2 regions of the Companilactobacillus sp. HBUAS59699 genome follow, and region 1 is predicted to be linked to the other one. Evidence: a T-box and tRNA genes for the amino acid it is inferred to sense, from the RefSeq annotation. Region 1 holds a T-box; the other holds one or more tRNA genes.
What was found. The T-box of region 1 lies ahead of leuS (leucine--tRNA ligase). A T-box ahead of a tRNA ligase gene usually reads a tRNA of that ligase, here a tRNA-Leu.
Positions count from the first base shown of each region.

Region 2: it has a tRNA-Leu gene. The T-box ahead of leuS (leucine--tRNA ligase) is inferred to sense a tRNA for this amino acid. The anticodon was not compared.

Region 1 is NZ_JAYKTV010000001.1:31,247-34,677, reverse strand. It holds gene leuS (leucine--tRNA ligase) at 1-1,503, opposite strand, end outside; T-box leader at 1,559-1,767, opposite strand; gene U8519_RS00170 (glucosaminidase domain-containing protein) at 1,770-3,083, opposite strand; gene U8519_RS00165 (phosphatase PAP2 family protein) at 3,401-3,431, shown strand, end outside.
Region 2 is NZ_JAYKTV010000003.1:344,586-348,016, reverse strand. It holds gene U8519_RS08155 (LytR/AlgR family response regulator transcription factor) at 1-380, shown strand, start outside; gene U8519_RS08150 (hypothetical protein) at 409-921, opposite strand; tRNA gene U8519_RS08145 (tRNA-Leu) at 1,180-1,265, opposite strand; gene U8519_RS08140 (SprT family protein) at 1,337-1,798, opposite strand; gene U8519_RS08135 (hypothetical protein) at 1,798-2,229, opposite strand; gene U8519_RS08130 (glycosyltransferase family 2 protein) at 2,232-3,203, opposite strand; gene U8519_RS08125 (ArnT family glycosyltransferase) at 3,196-3,431, opposite strand, start outside.

The DNA.
Region 1 (3,431 bases):
TCTCAAGTAGTACCATGAACTACCTGCCCATTGTGGCATTGTATTAGTTTCACGACGACCTTTACGACCGTTTTTATCAACCACATTTACCCAATCCGTTAAGTTAGCAAGTGGTGATTCACCAGTACCAGATGGTTTGATATCTGCTTCAGCAGGTAATCTTAATGGTAATTCATCTTCTGGTACCAAAGTTGTTTCACCATCTTCCCAATGAATAACAGGAATTGGTTCACCCCAGTATCTTTGACGTGAGAACAACCAGTCACGTAGTTTGTAATTAACAAACTTCTTACCGTAGCCTTTGTCTTCAAGGTATTCGATCATCTTATCAATAGCTTCTTTTTGGTGAAGGCCATCCAAGAAGTCAGAGTTGATATGTGCTCCATCACCACCAAAGGCTGCTTTAGTAATATCGCCACCTTCAACAACTTGTTTGATTGGCAAGTGAAACTTAGTAGCGAAAGCATAGTCACGTTCATCGTGAGCCGGAACAGCCATAACTGCACCTGTACCATAAGTAGCTAGGACATAGTCTGAAATCCAGATTTGAACTTTTTCACCGTTTACTGGGTTAATTGCATAAGCACCAGTGAATGTACCAGTCTTATCGTGATTCAAATCAGTTCTATCAAGGTCAGACTTACGAGCTGCTTCTTCTTGATAAGCTTTAACCGCATCACGTTGTTCATCAGTAGTAATAATATCAACAAGATCATTTTCAGGTGCCAAAACAACGTATGAAACACCAAAGACAGTATCTGCACGAGTTGTGAAGACCGTGATCTTCTTATCATCGTAACCATCAATTGGAAAATCAATATGAGCACCGATCGAACGACCGATCCAATTACGTTGCATCTCTTTGATATTTTCAGGCCAGTCGATCAAATCAAGGTCATCGAGTAATCGGTCAGCGTAGGCTGTGATCTTTAGCATCCATTGACGCATTGGTTTTCTAACTACTGGGAAACCACCACGTTCAGTCTTACCATCGATAACTTCCTCATTAGCGACAACTGTACCAAGATCTGGACTCCAGTTAACAGGAACTTCAGCCTCATAAGCTAACCCCTTCTTGTACATTTGTTCAAAGATCCATTGTGTCCACTTGTAGAACTTAGGGTCTGTAGTTTGTACTTCACGATCCCAATCGTATGAAAAACCAAGTGAATTGATTTGACGTTTGAAATTATTGATATTCTTTTCAGTGAAATCTGCAGGATTGTGGCCAGTATCCATTGCATATTGTTCGGCAGGAAGTCCAAAGGCATCAAATCCCATTGGGTGTAAAACATTGTAACCTTGAGCACGTTTCATACGTGCCAAGATATCTGTTGCTGTATAACCTTCTGGATGTCCAACGTGAAGACCTTGTCCAGATGGGTATGGGAACATATCTAGTGCATAATAGTTCTTCTTGTTCTTGTCAGTTGTAGTCTTAAAAGTTTTGTTCTCTTTCCAATACTTTTGCCATTTTTTCTCAACTGTATTGTGATTGTACATATCGTATCCTCCAAATAATTTGTCACGATAATAAAAAATCGCCCTATGAAATTAATCATAGGACGAAATTATCGCGTTACCACCTAAGTTCCGTTCTTAAAAAGAACGACTCTCGAATTCCTTAACGCGGACTATTCGTAATCACCTACTATTAGTTCAGCGATTAAACTTAAATGGATGAGTTCAGTCAAAGAAGTTATACGTTCACATTAACCACGTACTTTCTGAAATTCTTCTTTCACTTACTACTTCCGTTGTGTTATATACTATACCATTAACTTCTGTCCGACAACTAGTAAATCGGAATTTAAGTTATTATCTTGTTTGATCTGATCTGCAGTTGTATTAGCTTGTGCTGCAATCGAATCAATAGTATCACCATCTTGAACGGTTACACTGTTGTCATTTGAAGCAGCATTATCATTATTCGTAGTTGCAGTATTATTATCAGAATTTGAACTTGAGCCACCAGTTGTGCCAGTACTCAAAGTATTCTTAACTGATACAGCAACATTGGATGAACTATTTGATGCATCATACTTCTTAACACCGTCAGTCTCATCTTGAACAATAATTGGTGCTTGGTTATTACCATAAACATCAGAATTAGTTGTCGTATTTGTATCAGTTGTACCAGTAATATTGGCCATATTAGTTACCGTAACTGGTTGTTGACCATCATTAGTATCGTTACCAATGACCTTCAAAACAGTCAAAGTTTTACCTGGATATACATAACTGCTTGTCTTCAAGTTATTAAGTTCCATCAAGGTCTCAACTGTCATGTTAAACTTATCGGCAACTGATTGTAATGTATCACCAGATGCAAATACGTAAGTTTGATCTTGTGAATCTGTGTCAGTATCAAAACGAGTTAAATCGTACTTTTGGATGATGGCATTTAATTTGTCAGCATAAGTTGTGTCAGTAGCGTAACGACCTGTTAAATAAGCCGTAGCATCTTTATAAGATTCTGTATTACTCTTCCATGCTCCAGCGTAAATCTCAGGATTGCCTGAAACTCCACCTCTGATCAAAGAAACATAATCTTCTAGTGATTCCTTATAAGATGGATACTTTCTAAAGTTAGAACTGATCGAATACAAACTACCAGTTCCGTCATCTTCTTGAGTTCCCATGTTAACAGATTCACCATTGTATGAACCCTTAACACCAAACAAATTATAATTAGGTGCACTAGCAAGTCCACTAGTACCCCAGCCACTTTCTACCATTGCTTGTGCAATCATGACAGAAGCGTAAATATCATTATTGTCAGCTAACTTACGAGCTGAATTACCAATATAATTAATGAAGTTTTGGTCGCCAACACCACGAGGTGTTACCATACCTGTTATATTAGTAGTTGAATCATTTGTACTAGTGCTCGTAGAAGTTGCCTCAGCATAAACTGGCACAGTAGTTGAAACGTCAGCTAGTTGAGCAAAAGCTCCTCCAACGACTAAACTACCACCTAAGAAAGTAACATTCTTACGTAAATTTGCACTTTTAATACTTTTATTATTTAATTTAGTCAAACGATTTTCTTCACGAATACGTTCACGACGTGTAATAGTCATATTCATTTACCCCACATAAAAGCTTATACAATATTATATAATTTCTTAAACAAAATTTAAACTAATTGAGAGTAAAAACAATGAAAATTTCTAAAAAAATGTCTTTTTGCAATATCTTGCTGTTGATTTGTTTCATAATCTGGAGTACGTGCGTTATCAAGCAAACCAGCTTCATCAAATCATTCGACCAGGCAGTCATAGGCCAAATATACCATCACAATGATTTCTCACTAACTATATTTCGCTTTTTGACTTCTTTTGGAAACACTAACACAATCACAATTTTAACTATTATTTCTGTAATAATACTATCTGCAATGAAATATTATTATGCAGCTTTTTTTGTTG
Region 2 (3,431 bases), on a different contig from region 1:
AGTCATTGTACAAAGATCTGGATCTGACCTTTGAACGACTGCATGAATTAAAATCCCAACGTAAAAAGATGTTCCACTATAGTCTTGGATCTAGAGACTATACCATCGACGTCAAAGATATAAATTATCTGGAAACATCATCGAGTTCGCACAAAGTCTTTCTTCACAGTTTGACTGAGATCACCGAATTTCGTGGTAATCTAAATTCAATTGAAGAAGAATTTTCCAACTTATATCGTGCACACAAGAGTATCCTAGTAAATCTAGACAATATTCATTCTATCGACTCATTGAATAAAATGATTTACTTTAACGATGGCTCCAGTTGTGAGGTATCTCGAAGAAAATTACCTGGTCTAAAGCGAAAAATGGCACAGTAGGAAAAACCTACTGCGCTATTTTTTTGCTCTAAAAGGCTTGTGTAAAACTCTCTGAGGTAACTTCATAAAATGGAACGTATTCATCAGTCGCAACTCTAGCGAATGGCATACCTGATGAATTATAGATCACTGTATCAGAATACCAATAAGTATTTGATTTGAGTGCCACTTCAGTACTCTCATCAAAGTTGTGATTGTAAACCGGAACTTCCCCGCTAGAATCTGATACTTCAATGACTTCTACTCGTTTTTGATATAAATAACACTGTTTTGAATTTAAATATTCATCTGAACCGACACGATATAACTCTGTACCGTTAGTTTCATCTAAGATTTTTCCGACCTTCCAGTTACTCTTATAAGGCAAAGACTTACCTAGACTACTTCCGGTTGAACTGTACAATTGAGCTGGATCAGCCGTGATATCGGCATAATATCCTGATTGAGTTACTGATTCCGCCTTTGCCGTGCTGTAATCAAATGAAGAAAATCCTAGAAGAATCAAAGATACTATCATACAAAGAATAGTTTTCTTTTTCATTTTTTCGTCTTCCTTTATCTTAGATTACAGCTGAGTTTATCGTTATTAATATCAAAATACAAAACATTTGCATACAATAAATTAAATTTTATTTTTAAAATTATAATTATTGTACATTTTGTACTCCAATTGTAATTACAAATTAACTTATAATTGAGTTTTTAAATTACTCTCTAAGATTGTCTGATCAAAATACTTTACTTTTCAAAGAACAAAAAAAATAGAAATGCTGATTAGCATTTCTATTTTTTGCATTTATGCGGGTAAGAAGATTCGAACTTCCACGGAGATAATTCTCCACAAGATCCTTAGTCTTGCGCGTCTGCCAATTCCGCCATACCCGCATTCCTGACGTACAAGTAATATTTTACAATTCATTAAATTCAATTACAAGTAGATGTTCAATAAATATTACTTAGATATTAATATTTTTTATGAATTTCAACTTTCCCCGGCATTTTCCACAGACATAACGACTAGTGTTTATTTTGCGAACTCTATGATAAATCGTATGACACTTGGTACATTCATATACGTGAACCGTCCGATGTTTATTGTTAGTACTAACTGGTGGCGCATATCGCAAGCCACCGACTTGTTTCAGTAATACTTTGAACTCATGATCCTTGTGCTGTGAGGGCAGACCTGAATTGTACAAGTGATAATGACACAGCTCATGTTTAATGATTCCCACTAGCGTATCCATTCCATAGATCTGATACATTTTGGGATTGATATCGATATGACGATCACGTAAGTGGAATCTCCCACCGGTAGTCCGTAATCTCTTATTAAAAAAGGCTTGGTGAACAAAAGGCTTCCCAAAATTTTCTTGGGAAACCTTTTTGATAAGTTCAGTTAATTCTTCATCTGTCATTAAATTTGTGTCATCTTTTGAATGTATTTGGAGAACTTGTCCATATTCTCATCTTGAACTTGTTCAGCTTCATTAAACTTCTTACGATCGATTGTTTGATCTTCGTTGATACTGTCAGTCATCTCTTGACAAGCAGCAACGTACTTCTTAAATGAGTTCACTAGAGACATGTGTGTACCCATGAATCTTGCTGGTGCCTTTGCCTTCTCCAACTTACCAAGGATATCAGCGTAAGTATCAGTGCCAGACTTGAAATCATGCATGATTTTTGTGTATTCAACAGAATCGATCTTTTCTACTTGATCACGATCCAATGCCTTACGTAACTTTTCAAACTCGGGATTTAACTTATCTTGTTCATCTTGAATAATTTGAACAGAATTGTTAATTAAATTACCGTAGATCATTGCTTTCTTTTGTGTTTGATTCATAATTATTTTTCCTCTTCTTTTAAGGTTTTTTCAGTATAAATATCACGTTCAATAGTAAATCTAGGGCGATGCTTGACTTCGTTGAATATCTTACCAACATACTCACCGATAACACTGATACAGATCAGTTGAACCCCGCCAAGAGCCCAAATCGAGACCATCATCGATGACCAGCCGGATACAACGCGTCCATTGACCTTTTGTATAATAGTATAAATCAGCAAAAGGATACTGATCAATACAATAAGAAATCCCAGTCCCATGATCATTTTGATCGGAACGATCGAGAATGAAGTTATTCCGTCCATGGCAAATCTGATCATCTTACGTAATGGATACTTAGATTCTCCAGCGAAGCGCTCTTTTCTAGCATAATACACTTTGTCAGATTTGAAACCAACTAGTGGGACGATCCCACGCAAAAACAAATTGGTCTCTTTATAGCTCAACAATACTTCACAGGCGCGCTTGCTCATTAATCGAAAATCAGCTGAGTCAGGTACTAATTTTACCCCTAACCAGCCCATGAACTTATAGAACATCTCAGCCGTATTACGCTTAAAGGAACTGTCAGTATCACGATTGTTTCGAACTCCGTAGACAACTTCTGAACCGCCAATAAATGAATCTACCATCTTGGGAATGGCGTTAACGTCATCTTGCAGATCCGCATCGATCGTTACCACAGCGTCAGAATCTTTTGAAGCAGCAGTTACTCCAGCTAACAGAGCGCCTTGGTGACCAAAGTTACGGCTCAACTTCACCCCACTGACTATCTCATTTTCTTTGGAAAATTGATCGATCAGATTCCAAGTTTGATCCTTACTACCGTCATCCACAAAAACTATCTTACTAGTAGTTGAAATCTTCTCAGACTTGATCAAATTAGTAACTATTCTTGTCAATTCTTTAGTAGTCTCATGGAGCACCTCTTCTTCATTGTAGCAAGGCACAACAATACTTAATTTAAACATTGTGCGAGTTATTCCCCCTCCATTTTTGACTTAAAAATTTAACAGTACTATACAGTCCAACACTGCCTAGAATAGCAATCACTGGAATAAATTCCAAGCGATATCTGCCTTGAACCTCGATCAGCAATTGTACAACGGCATACGCCATCAGTGGCAACAGTAACAGATAAAAATTATTACTGAATCTTTGTTTGAATAACCTTAGCGAACCGACCCAAGAAAAGATGA